2 regions of the Novosphingobium sp. BL-S-32 genome follow, and region 1 is predicted to be linked to the other one. Evidence: predicted binding sites of a transcription regulator. Region 1 holds the regulator's gene; the other holds the start of a gene.
What was found. Region 1 encodes LexA, which represses DNA repair genes until DNA is damaged. Its sites were predicted from a motif close to GTTCCNCNCTTGTTCT; they were not measured.

Region 1 (6,804 bases):
AAGAGATTGAACGTGCGGCTGCCTGGCGGCACGAAGCCCGCCGATTGCCGCCCGTCGATGAATCTCCGGATCGTGTCGCCGATTTTTGCCATGTCGCCGCGATGCTCCATGACCGCCACGCGCATCGGCGCAAATTCGCGAATCTCGACATCGTCGATTGCCGTGGTTTCAACCATTGTCCTGTTCCTTGCCACTTGGAGTGTGTCGCTCAGGGCCTGCCATGCCAACCAGTCCGGCCCAGCGCGAAAAGCCGAAGGCGTCTGACCGATCCACGCGCGAAAGGCGCGGGCAAAGGCTTCCGGCGCTTCGTAACCGGCATCCAGCGCGGCATCGGTAACCCGCGTGCGGGGCTGATAGGCCAGCTTCGTACCCGCCCGATGCAACCGCGAAAGCTGAACGAAACGCTGGACCGGCATTCCGCTCAGCGCCCGGAACTGACGATGGAAATGGTACGGCGAGAATCCGGCCCATCCTGAGATCGTTTCTAGGTCCGGCGACGCGTCCTGCTCTGCATCGATCCGCTCGACCACGCGCGCCATCCGGTCAAAATAGCGGCGGCGCGAATGTTCATCCTGTTTCGAGCTTCGTGTCATGCAGGCTGTCCTGCCACGAAACCCAAATACCTGCCTGATCGATCTTGCGATAATCGCGCCGCAATCCCTGTCCTACTCGCACAAAATCTGCCATCGGTCCTTCATGGACCTTTGCAGAACTTCCAGAAAAACCGCGCGAATCCAGCGATCCGGCGCGGCTGCGGCATCTTTCTCAGGACCATGTAAACTGAGTCACCTTGCGGAAGCCGAAGGCTGAACATGACCAAGAGCCTGACCCACATCGATTCGAATGGAACCGCCCGCATGGTCGATGTCGGCGCCAAGGACGAAACCCAACGCCTCGCCGTGGCATCTGGCCGGATTTCCATGACGCCGGACGCCCTCGAAGCGATCCGCCTCGGAAACGCGCCCAAGGGCGATGTTCTTGGCACAGCCCGCATCGCCGGGATCATGGCCGCCAAGAAGACCGCCGATCTGATCCCCATGTGCCACCCGCTAATGCTTGATGCGGTAAACGTGGATTTCCATTTCGAAGACAGCGCCATCCGCGCAACCGCCACGGCCATCCTCACCGGCAAAACTGGTGTCGAAATGGAAGCTATTACAGCAGCTTCCATCGCACTTCTGACAATCTACGACATGGCCAAGGCGCTCGATAAAGGCATGGTTATCAGCGAAATCCGGCTCATCGAGAAACGCGGCGGAAAGTCGGGACACTGGACTCTGGAAGGCACTGCCTGATGGCCGGACATCCAATGCTCTCGCTCGAAGACGCACAGGCCAAGCTGCTGTCGCTTGTCGACCCCCTGCCGATCGAGCGCGTTGACATAGAGGGTGCGCTGGGCCGCTACCTTGCCGAACCCATGCTGGCTCGCCGCACCCAACCGGCGGCAGATGTCTCGGCGATGGATGGCTACGCAGTCACCGCCGAAGACCTCACCGGCCCGTGGCATGTGGTGGGTGAGAGCGCGGCGGGTCATCCCTACGACGCAACCGTGGCACCGGGTCAGGCCGTGCGCATTTCCACCGGCGCACTGATGCCCGCGGGCGCCGAGGCGGTCATCCTCCAGGAAGATCTGTCCCGCGAACAGCATCGCATCTCGCTAACCGGCGAGGCACCCATCCCTGCGCACAAGCACATACGCCGTCGCGGCATGGACTTCCCCGAAGGCAAGGAAATCCTTCCACTTGGCGTTCGGATCGGATCCTCGCAGGCGGCGCTCGCAATGGCAGCCGGCCACAAACACCTTCCTGTCCGGCGCATTCCCCACCTCACAGTGATCGACAGCGGGGACGAACTGGCTTCCGACCCGGAATGCTGCGAACCGCATCAGATCCCCGCCAGCAATGGCGCCATGCTCGCCGCCATGGCGCGCAATCTGCCTGTGAAAGTCGACAGGATCGGACCGGTCGAGGATCAACTGGAAGCACTGGTCAAAGCATTCCAGACGGCGGCGGATTCGGACGTGATCGTCACCAGCGGGGGCGCCTCCGTCGGCGAGCACGACCTGGTGCGCCCGGCGCTCGAAGCCTGGGGCGCCAAACTCGATTTCTGGCGCGTAGCGATCAAACCGGGAAAGCCGATCCTGGTCGCCCGGAAAGCCAAAGGCCGGCGCAGCCAACTCGTTATCGGACTGCCCGGAAACCCCGTTTCCAGCCATATTACCGCGTATCACTTCCTGCTGCCGGTCCTGCGCGCGCTATTGGGCGCGGGCCGGCCGACGTCGATGTCCATGCTCGCCCTGCTAACAAGCCCCGTACCCGCGACCGGCGATCGCCGCGAATTCCTGCGGGGCGTGTGGGACGGAGAAAACGTCACCCCGCAAGTCGTTCAGGACAGTGGCGCGCTGGCTTCGCTGGCCACCAGCAATGTCCTGATCGATCGCCCCGCGCGTGCGCCAGTTGCCGGGGCAGGCGATCCGGTGCGAGTCTACTTGCTCCAGAATGGCGGTATTGCTTGACGTTACCGGATTCGTTGCTTAATTGTTCCCTCATTGTTCGCGAACGAACCTGCAAGTGTTCTTCGCGATGGCAACAAGGCCGCTGACGGCGGCCCAGCAGGTGAGGCAGGCCAGATGTTGACGCGCAAGCAGCACGAATTGCTCCGGTTCATTCAGGTGCGGCTCGAAGACAGCGGCGTCTCGCCTAGCTTCGAAGAGATGAAGGACGCACTTGACCTCAAGTCGAAGTCGGGCGTGCACCGCCTGATTTCGGCATTGGAAGAGCGCGGCTTTATCCGCCGCCTGCCCAACCGCGCACGGGCATTGGAAGTTCTTCGCCAGCCCGAAGACGTCAATAGCAAGCCAACTACCGCAGCTGCGCCGCCGCGCGAGACGGCGCCGTCACTGCGTCCGGCTCCTCGGGCACCCGAACCGGCCAACGACGTGATCGAGATTCCGCTGCACGGCCGTATCGCTGCCGGGGCGCCGATCGAGGCCATAGAGGGTCAGTCGATGCTGCCGGTTCCGGCGGCCCTGCTTGGTTCCGGTGACCACTACGCCCTTGAAGTTTCGGGCGACTCGATGATCGAGGCGGGAATTCTCGATGGTGATCTGGCCCTCGTGAAGCGTACCGATACCGCGCGTGACGGCGAGATTGTCGTCGCCCTCATCCGTGGTGAAGAGGCAACCCTAAAGTACCTGCGGCGCGAAGGCCCCAAGGTGCGGCTCGACCCGGCCAATGCGGCATATACAGCCCAACTTTACGGTGCGGATGAAGTTCAGGTGCAGGGTAAACTCGCTGGGATTCTGCGCCGCTATCACTGAAGCGAGCAGCGAAATCCTGCATCTACGACGATCTGGAGCGTTTGATCCGACTGTATCGGATCAAACGCTCCAAGTTTTTGGTTTGTCGCGTTTTCCGAGTCGTCAGGTGATTCCGCCTTGTTCAAAAACGCTCTAAGGCCGCCACCAGCCATGACCGCCTTGCTCTTGGGCAACGGTCTGCACTGTCTGCCCAGACAGGTCGATGGTGAGACCGCCCGTCTGCTTGAGCATAGGTCGGTCGATCCTGAGCCAATGGGGATGACAACTTCCTGGCAAGCGGCGATCTGCAATGACGATATCGACCTGACTGCACGCGCGCAAATGTGCCGGGACAGGAACATAGGCATCGCTGCGCGCTATCAGTACGCGCCACGTCCGGCCGCCACGATCAAGTGAAACCGCGCAGAAATCCGCATTGCAGTGTGCTTCCGGCCGCCGAGGCAGGGAAAGCGGAGCATTCCTCTGACCGACCACTTCCAGGAAGTTGTCCATGGCATAATCGCTCTTGCTCTCGCGCAAGAGGGCCAGATTTCTTCCGCCGTCGACAACCACGCCCACGTAATGGCCGTCGCCTGCAACAAGGATGTTCGGCGGCGTCAGCAATGCCAGACCAAGAGCACCTGCGATTGCGGGAACGAGCCCCAGAAATCGCACTCTCCCACGCCACAAGGCAAACCAAAGTCCGCCCGCAACGAAAAGCAGGAAATGGCCCGTTCCCATCGTCGGGAACAACCTCACGGCGCCGGGAAGTCCTCCCGTTCCGTGAGCAAGGTCCAGCAGCAGTGCAATGGCCCAATTCGCCAGCCACCAGACTGGGGCGCCCAGTCCGGCGATGTCGAGCAACAGGGCCCCAGCGACCAGCGGCATGATGATGAAGGTCGTCAGCGGAATTGCCACGATGTTGGCCATGGCTCCGTACACGCCCGCCCGATGGAAATGATAGAGGCCGATCGGCATGAGTACGGCTTCGATCGCGATCCCGGTCACCAGCGTAAGGACAATGTCGCGCAGAAGGCGCATCACAATGCTTTCCTCACGCGGCGCCATCCAGCGCTTCACCGGACCGGCATTTGCCACCACGATCAGCGCCAGAACCGCTGCAAAGCTCATCTGGAAGCTCGGCCCGGCAAGAGATTCGGGCCATAACAGCATGACAACAAAGGCGCCGGCTGCCAGTAGGCGGACGGACAAAGCCTCCCGCCCCATGGCCAGTGCAGTGAGCACCAAGAGCGATCCCACGCAGGAGCGTACCTTTCGGCACCTGCGATCCCGTCAACAACGTGTAGGCGATGCCAGCGAGTGCGCCCACGCCTGCCGCCAGAATGGGAAGCCGCCAGCGCAACGCCAATCCGGGCGAAAGCGCCAGCAGGCGAAGCACCAGAAAATAGACGGCGCCGATAACCGCACTGACGTGCAGACCGCTGATCGAAAGCAGATGCGCCAGCCCGGCATCGCGCATGGCCTGCCCATCCTGCTGGGAAATGCTCCCCATGTCTCCGGTAACCAATGCCACGGCGATACCTGCACTGCCGCTCGGTAGCCTCGATTGGATATGACCGCTCAGATCTTCCCGCCAGGCAGCCAAAAGGTCTCCCCCCGTTCCGGCGTTCAAGACCTCAATCGGCGCGAGGACGCTGCCCGTTGCGGAAAGGCCCGCAAACCACGCTGCCTGAGCAAAATCGTACCCCCCTGGGATGAGCGGAGAAGCCGGCGGAACCAGCCTGCCACGGAAGCGGATCAACGCGCCCGGCCCGACTTGCGATTGTGATCCCGAATGGGCGTGCAGAGCGCCGAATCGATTGGGCACAGTCACCCGCGCCATTATCGCACGGCCGGTCGCCGGCTCCCGCATTGCCACCACAAACCGGCGCTGTTCCTGGGCCGGCCGCTCTTCCACCGACAGGACGCGGGCCATGAACGTACCCGATAAGGAGCGCGAAATCGGCGCCGCGCCAACCAGCTCGGAACGGCCCCACACGGCCAGGCAACCGAACAGCAAAGCCAGCGCCATCGACATGACCGCACGTCGCACCAGCGGAAAGTTGGCCCGACCGTGCCGCCAGACGCTGGCAGCAGTTGCGGTAGCCGCACAAGTTGCGCAAAATGCAATCCAATAGAGAGGCCGGGGCAGCCCAAACCAGCCCGCAATTCCGGCCCCAAAGCCCACTGTAAGCCACGGCGCCTTGTCGAAACCGCAGTTCGAAAGAAAACACTCGACACCGACCAAACACCTCGACATGTGGCTCTGGCTGATCCATGGGCGATGCTGCAACGCAGCGCCTCCGGCAGAGGCCGGAAAAACGGGATCATCGGTCGTGGCGGCTAGGCTGGCCATGGCCGACATAAGGACGGAAGGTGATAACAATGGCAAGCGGTAGCGCATCGAGCGGACAGACGGACAGAAAGCCCGTCGTCACGCGCTTTGCCCCCTCGCCCACGGGTTTCCTGCACATCGGCGGCGCTCGTACGGCGCTGTTCAACTGGCTCTATGCCCGCCACCATGGCGGCAAGTACCTCCTGCGCATCGAGGACACCGACCGCGCCCGCTCAACCGAACCGGCGATCGAGGCGATTTTCGACGGGCTGAACTGGCTGGGCCTCGGCGGCGACGAACCGGCAGTGTTCCAGTTCGCCCGCTCGGATCGGCACGCACAAGTCGCAGACGAACTCATCGCCAAGGGGCACGCCTATCGCTGCTACCTGACGAGCGAGGAACTCGCCGAACGCCGTCAGAAGGCACAGGAAGAGCGCCGCCCGTTCCGCATCGACAGCGAATGGCGCGACGCCGATCCCTCGGCCTGGCCCGCAGAAAAGCCCTATGTCGTGCGCATCAAGGCGCCGCGCGAGGGTGAAACGACGATCCAGGACCTGGTCCAGGGCGAAGTTACCGTGAAGAACGAGGAGATCGACGATTTCGTGATCCTGCGTTCGGACGGAACGCCGACTTATATGCTGGCAGTCGTGGTCGACGATAACGACATGGGCGTCACGCACGTCCTGCGCGGCGACGATCATCTCAACAATGCCTTCCGCCAGCTCGTGATCATCCACGGCATGGGCTGGGACGTGCCGGTCTATGGCCACGTGCCGCTGATCCATGGCTCGGATGGCGCCAAGCTTTCCAAGCGCCACGGCGCGCTGGGCGTCGATTCCTATCGCGATGAGATGGGCATCCTGCCCGAAGCGCTGTTCAATTATCTGCTGCGGCTCGGCTGGGGTCACGGCGACGAGGAGTTCATCAGCCGCGAAAAGGCTGTTGAATGGTTCGACATGGCCGATGTCGGCAAGTCGCCCTCGCGTTTCGACATTGCCAAGCTGCAAAATCTCAACGGCCACTACCTGCGCGAAGCGGATGACGCCCGGCTTGCCGGCCTCGTCCTGCCGCGCCTTGAGGCAGCAGGCTGTGACAATCCGGACATGACCCTGCTGACGCGGGCCATGCCGGTGCTGAAGGTCCGCGCAAAGGACCTCAACGAACTTGCCGA
Region 2 (6,804 bases), 790 kb from region 1:
ACGGTCCCCGCTTGCCTTGGCTGTACAACTACCCATAACCTCCGCGTGTCAGCGGGAGATGGCCATGCCGGGGGACATGCAGGACTGGGACCTGCGCGTATCGGGTCTGATCGATCACGCGGCGCGTGAGCACGGTCGGCGTGAGATTGTCACGCGCTGGGCCGATGGTTCCGTTACGCGCACGAACTGGGCCGGCATTCGCCGCGATGCCCTGAAGATGGTGCAGGCGCTGCGCCGGCTCAACATCTATCCGGGTCAGCGCGTGGCCACTCTGGCGATGAATCATGGCCGCCATCTCGCCGCCTGGTTCGGGGCGACCGGGGCGGGCTGCGTGCTCCACACCGTGAACCCGCGCCTGTTCGACGATCAACTGGCTTGGATCGTCAATCATGCCGAAGACCGGGTGCTGCTCTACGATGCCGCCTTCCGGCCCATCGTCGAGCGTTTGCTGCCGCTGTGTCCGCGTCTGAAGCACGCAATCTGCTTCGATTCGTCGGACTGGGGCGCCGATTTCGAAAGCTGGATCGGCCGCGAGGACGGCGACGCGCGCTGGACGACGGGCTGCGAACGCTCACCCTGCATGCTGTGTTATACCAGCGGCACCACCGGCGATCCCAAAGGCGTGCTCTATACGCATCGCTCGCAAGTGCTGCACACGCTGGCGATGATCGCACCCTCGGCGCTCAATCTGGAGCCGCGATCGGTAGTGCTGCCGATCGTACCGATGTTCCATGCCAACAATTGGGGGCTGCCCTGGGCATCGGCAGCCAGCGGGGCGAAGATGGTCTGGTGCCAGACCAACGATCCCGAAGCGCTCTGCACGCTGATGCGCGAGGAGCGCGTGACGCACGTCGCCGGCGTGCCGACCGTATGGTTCGCGATGTTCGAGCATCTGGAGCGCACCGGGGATGACCTCCCGCCGATCCGGCAAGTGCTTTCGGGCGGGGCGGCGGTCCCGGCCAGCGTGGTCGAGCGGCTGATGCGTGCAGGCGTGCGTGTGTCTCAGGCCTGGGGCATGACCGAAACGTCGCCCATCGCCACGGTCGCTTACGAACCGGCCGAATGGGACGAGATGACGTTTGCCGAGCAAGTGGCGCTCAAGAGCAGCCAGGGACGGCCTCTCTACGGTGCCGAAGTCCGCGTGACCGCGCTTGACGATCCCGACCGGGAACTGCCGCATGACGGTACTTCGCCCGGCGCGTTGCAAGTGCGCGGCCCCTGGACGGTGCAGCGCTATTTTCGCGCCGAGGACGATGCGGTTACGAAGGACCAGTGGTTCGACACCGGCGATGTCGCGACGATTTCGCCCGATGGCACTTTGCATCTGACCGATCGCACCAAGGATCTGATCAAGTCGGGCGGCGAGTGGATCAGTTCGGTCGAGCTGGAAAATGCTGCTGTCGGCCATCCGGAGATCGTCGAGGCCGCCGCGATCGGCGTGGCTCATCCCAAGTGGGACGAGCGCCCGCTACTGGCCGTCGTGCGCAAGGAGGGCAGCACGCTTACCGCGTCGCAGTTGCGCGATCACCTGGCCGGAAAGGTCGCCCGCTGGTGGCTGCCGGATGCGATCGAATTCGTTGATGCGCTGCCACACACCGGCAGCGGCAAGCTCGACAAGAAGGCGCTGCGCCGGCTGTTCGCGGACTACAGGCTTCCCGCTTAAGGGCGTGGATGAATGCGGAGGGCCGCCGTACCCCGCACTTTACAAAGACAAACCCCATCATCCCGGCGAAAGCGGGGTTCCCGCTTCTGTTGTGCGAGGCGAGAGGTTGCCAAGAAGCGGGGCCCCCACATTCGCGAGGGCGACGGTGGTGTGCGTTTGAAAGGTCATCATCGATCATTACAGGGAAGCACCTTTAGCGCGCGCCTAGTCCATGTGCTCGATATCGTCGCCCAATATGGCGACCCAGGCGTGTTTGCGCTCCTCGTACACCGAGAACCTGGGCGGCGGAAAACCGGGGTCGGCAAAGGCACCCACAGGTATGGCGGTGACGTCCGGCATTCCCGCGCCGGAAAATGCGACTGTCGCGCCGCAGTGGGGGCAGAAGTGGTAAATCGTGAGCGATCCGCTGTCCGTCGTTCGCGACCATTCGCGGAATTCGCCGCTTAGCTCCACGTTTGCGTTGGGCCAGCGGGCTTGCACTGCGAAGGCGCTGCCGGTGCGCTTCTGGCAGGCAAGGCAGTGGCAGACCGACACGCGGACAGGATCGCCGGTGCAGGTTGCGCGCAGTTGCCTGCATCGGCAGGTGGCTGTGCGAATGGTCAAGCCCGCTCAATTGTCCTTGTGATTGACGCTGTTCGCCGCGTCCTGCGCGGCATCGCCGACCTTGTTGGCGGCCTGTCCGACATCGTGGGCGGCCTGTGTCACCGCATCGTCGCGCGTGGCCTCGCTCTGGTTCAGCCGGCTGAACAGATAGAGTGCGCCGACAACGGCCAGGAGCAGGGCGAATGCCAGCAGAATACCCGTCGCGCTGCTTGAAGTGCTGCGTTCGTGGATCACGGTGGTGGTATGGACCGGCGCTTCAGGTGCGCGCTCGGTCTCGACGATCCTTTCCTCCATTCGGGCCTCCTGTCCTCTCCCGTTCGTTGGAGTGAACAACTCGCAGAGAGGCCGAAGAGTTTCAGCGGTCGCGATATTCCGGTGTTCGCCGGGCGCGGAAAGCCGAGACGCCCTCGGCGAAATCCTCGCTCATCAGCATCATCACCTGCTGGCGGTCCTCCAGCGCCATGGCGTCCGACAGCGAGCGCGCGTCGAGATTGCGATTGATCGCGTCCTTGGTGAGCCTGAGGCCCATGGGGGCATTGGCGAGCATCTCGTCAGCGACGGCAAGCCCCTTGTCGAACAGATCCTCGTGAGGCACGACCGCGCCCAGCAATCCGTGGCGGAGCGCCGTTTCGGCATCCATGAAGCGGCCGGTGAGCATGTATTCCGCCGCCACCGTGGCACCGACCATGCGCGGCAGGAAATAGCTGCACCCCAGATCGCAGCCGCCGAGCCCGACCTTGATATAAGCCGCATTCATCCGGAGATCCGGCGTGCCGTAGCGGATATCGCAGGCGAGCAGCAACGAGAAGCCGGCTCCGCAGGCGGCGCCGTGGCCGAGCCCGATGATCGGTTGCGGGCATGCGCGCATAAGCTCCAGCAGGCCCGCGATTGCGCGCTGGAGGTGCCAGCAGTGCTGAAGCGCGCCGCGCGTCCTGTCGTTTTCCCAACTGGCCAGATCGAGACCGGCGCTGAAATGGCGCCCTTCTGCACGCAGGATCACGACGCGTACCTCGTGCCGCTCGGCCAGCGCAGTGAAATAGTCGCGCAGAGCGAACGTCATGGGCTCGTCAAACGTGTTGAGCGCCTCGGCGCGGTTCAGCGTCACGATTTCGACCGCACCGTGGGTGACGATGGTTATGGGCTTCTCGAACATCGGCGCACTCCCTTGTTCTCTGCCGGACCTAAGCGGAGGTGCGTGTCGGTGACACGACTGCGCCGGAACAGGGATTTGTCTAGAACAGCGCCAGTTGTCCGTCGCGGCTGGGCGGGCGGAATTGCGAGCAGTCGAGCATCACGTGCGCCTTGCCGAAGCCCAGCCGCTTCATCGCCACGGCAAAGCGGCGGCGGAAGACTTCCGCCCAGACTCCTTCGGGCCGCATGCGGGTGAAGAACTTCGGATCGTAGTCGCGCCCGCCGCGCATCGACTGGATCGTGGCCATGACTTTGGCCGCGCGGTCGGGAAAATGGGTGTCCAGCCATTCGCGGAACAGCGGGGCGACCTCGTGGGGCAGGCGGACCATGATCCACGACACGCTGCGGATGCCTTGCCCGGCCGCAGCTTCGAGTATCTCCTCGATATAGGGATCGGTGATCGCCGGGATGACCGGAGCGATCGAAACATGCGCCGGCACGCCCGCCTCTGCCAGCTTGCCGAGCGCGGCGAGCCGCTTGGCGGGCGAGGACGCGCGCGGTTCGAGCAGGCGCGACAATGCCGGATCCATGCTCGTCACCGAAATCGCGACATGCGTGAGGTTGTGCTGCGCAAGCTGGGTCAACAGGTCGAGATCGTGCAGCACGCGGTCCGACTTTGTGGTGATCGTCACCGGGTGGCGCACTTCTAGGCAGAATTCGAGCACTTGCCGGGTTATCCGGTAACGTGCCTCGATGGGCTGATAGGGGTCTGTATTGGTGCCCATGGCGATGGGGGCTGGGCGGTAGCTCGGCTTGGCGAGTGTTTCGCGCAGCAGCTTCACCGCCTGGGGCTTGGCGAAGAGCTTGGTCTCGAAATCGAGACCGGGCGAGAGGTCGTGATAGGCGTGGGTCGGCCGGGCGAAGCAGTAGATGCAGCCGTGCTCGCAGCCGTTGTAGGCATTGATCGAGCGGTCGAAGGGCACATCGGGTGACTTGTTGAAAGACAGGATGGTGCGGGGGTGAAGCTCGATCACTTGCGTGCGCAAGGGCGGAGCCTCCCCGTCGACGAGCGCGGCTTCGTCCAGCCAGTCGCCATCGGCCTCCCGCTGGGGAAGGTTGAAGCGCTTGCTGGCCTGTCCGCTGACGGCGCCTCTTCCTTTGTGGACTCGCATGCCTGCAATGTGAACATAAAGGGAACAAATGGCAAGCGAGTCGGTGCTGTTGATGGCTGTGTTGATCTTGTGGTCAGCACGCCCTAGGCAAGTGCCTCTTAAGAGGAGATCAAATGGCAGGGGCAGTGCGCAGGGTCGGCGCTGAAACGTCCGCAACGCGGGCGCGTATCGTCGAGGCGGCCGTCGATCTCATCCGCGATGAAGGCTATGCCGCCGCCAGTACGCGCCGCGTGGCCGCGCGCGCGGGGCTCAAGCCGTCGCTGGTCCATTACTATTTCCCGACCACCGACGATCTTCTGCTGGAAGTTTGCCGGCAGGGCGCAGAGGACAGCGACGGTATGATAGAGGAGGCGCTGGCCTCCGAGGATCCGGTGCGTGCACTCTGGCGCTTCTTCGTCGATACCAGTCGCACGGCGATGTCGCTGGAGTTCATGGCGCTCGCCAACCACCGCCCGGCCGTGCGCGAGAAGATGGCGCAGCACAGCGTCGCCATGCGCCAGCGACAGGTCGAGATCATCGGACAACTGTTCGGAGAACGGCTGCGCGCGGTGGACGGTTTCGATCCCGCGGGCCTGTCCGTGCTGCTTGCGGGCATCGGCCGCTGCATCGTCATGGAAGAGGCGCTGGGCGTCACGGCAGGCCACGAACAGGCGCGGGCCATTGTCGAATCCTGGCTGGCGCGGCTGGAAACGCGCGCCTGAACTCGTGTCGAAACGCGTAGGGGCGATTGATCGCAGCGGCAATCGCTGACGGGTTTGAACGGGCGTTCAGCCCGTGATACCCAGCTCTCCAAGCGCCGCAGAGCGGTGCAAGTTGATTTTTGGAGAGTGTGTACGATGTCGGTCGATACCAAGACCCAACTGAAGGCGGAAAATCTCAAGCCGAAGATCGGCAGCCGCGTTCTCAATACCAAGGAAGAACTGCTCTCGGGCGAAATCGCCACTGAAATCCGCGAGCTTCTGGAAGCGCGCGGCGTGCTGGTCTTCCCGCAGGTGAACTTCACGGACGAGGAACAGATCGCCTTCACCAAGACGCTCGGCACGTTCGCGCCTGAGCGTAAGGGCGGTGACGAGGTGATCTCGAAGATCACGCTCGACGCCAAGGAAAATCCGATGGCGGCCGAGTACCTCAAGGGCTCGCTCTACTGGCATATCGACGGCACCCGCAACGACGTGCCGATCCTGGCCTCGCTGCTGTCGTGCCGGGTGCCGAGCCCCAAGGGCACCGGCAACACCGGTTTCGCCAATACTTACGCTGCGTTCGAGCACCTGCCTGCCGACAAGCAGGCCGAGTACGAGCAGTACCGCGTGGTCCACGGCCCCTGGGCCAGCCTGTTCTACTATGAACCGGAACCCAGCCTCGCCAAGCTTCAGGGCTACGCCCAGATCGGCGAGCAGGAACTGCCGCTCGTGTGGAAGCACGCTTCGGGCCGCAAGAGCCTCGTGATCGGCTGCACCAGCGCACAAGTCGTCGGCAAGTCGGCGCTGGAAAGCGCGATGATCATCCATGGGCTGCGCGAATGGGCGACTGGCCCCGAGTTCACCTACAGCCACGAATGGGAAGTCGGCGATCTCGTCATGTGGGACAACACCGGCACCATGCACCGGGCCGAGGCCTATGACCCGACCTGCGGGCGCATGATGCACCGTACCAAGCTGGAGGGCGAAGAGCCTTTCGAATAAGGGATTTTGAGAAAGAGGGTTGGCTTGACGGCGTCGGGGGGCGCCGTCCCGCCGTCCTTTGAAGCCCGTCGGACTCCGGTCCGGCGGGCTTTTTCGGTTTTGGTGGAGCCGGCATGAAGAGGCCCGGTGCCTTGCACCTACTGTCCTTGACCCTGCTCGGACGTGTGCTGTACCCATGTTCAGCACAAGCGCCAAAGAGCGCATGGGAGAGTATTCGATGGCAACGACTTCGATTCCATCCACCCATTGGAACGTATCCAATGCCGCGCCCGATATCGGCGCCGTGATCCGGACCGACAAGGAGACCCTGCTGTCCGGCAGCCGCGCCGCCGAAATCCGTGAACTGCTGGAAGCGCGCGGCGTTCTGGTGTTTCCCGAAGCTCACCTGACCGACGAGGAGCAGATCGCCTTCACCAAGACGCTCGGCACCTTTGCGCACGAAATTCACGAGCAAGCCGGCAAGGAAGGCGACAATGTCTATCCGATCACGATGGACTCGCGCATCAATCCCAATGCCGATTACCTGAAGGGCGCGTTTTTCTGGCATATCGAC

Region 2: the regulator LexA is predicted to act here: its motif matches at 4,580-4,595, upstream of AC1VVK_RS15480 (PA0069 family radical SAM protein).

The regions. Positions count from the first base shown of each region.
Region 1 is NZ_CM166476.1:485,318-492,121, forward strand. It holds gene AC1VVK_RS02310 (AraC family transcriptional regulator) at 1-593, opposite strand, end outside; gene moaC (cyclic pyranopterin monophosphate synthase MoaC) at 813-1,295, shown strand; gene AC1VVK_RS02320 (molybdopterin molybdotransferase MoeA) at 1,295-2,515, shown strand; gene lexA (transcriptional repressor LexA) at 2,630-3,319, shown strand; gene AC1VVK_RS02330 (ComEC/Rec2 family competence protein) at 3,452-4,525, opposite strand; partial or broken gene AC1VVK_RS02335 (ComEC/Rec2 family competence protein) at 4,635-5,702, opposite strand; gene gltX (glutamate--tRNA ligase) at 5,684-6,804, shown strand, end outside.
Region 2 is NZ_CM166476.1:3,298,238-3,305,041, forward strand. It holds gene AC1VVK_RS15460 (long-chain fatty acid--CoA ligase) at 65-1,663, shown strand; gene AC1VVK_RS15465 (GFA family protein) at 1,868-2,266, opposite strand; gene AC1VVK_RS15470 (hypothetical protein) at 2,273-2,560, opposite strand; gene AC1VVK_RS15475 (enoyl-CoA hydratase/isomerase family protein) at 2,622-3,419, opposite strand; gene AC1VVK_RS15480 (PA0069 family radical SAM protein) at 3,499-4,569, opposite strand; gene AC1VVK_RS15485 (TetR/AcrR family transcriptional regulator) at 4,683-5,270, shown strand; gene AC1VVK_RS15490 (TauD/TfdA dioxygenase family protein) at 5,406-6,251, shown strand; gene AC1VVK_RS15495 (TauD/TfdA dioxygenase family protein) at 6,469-6,804, shown strand, end outside.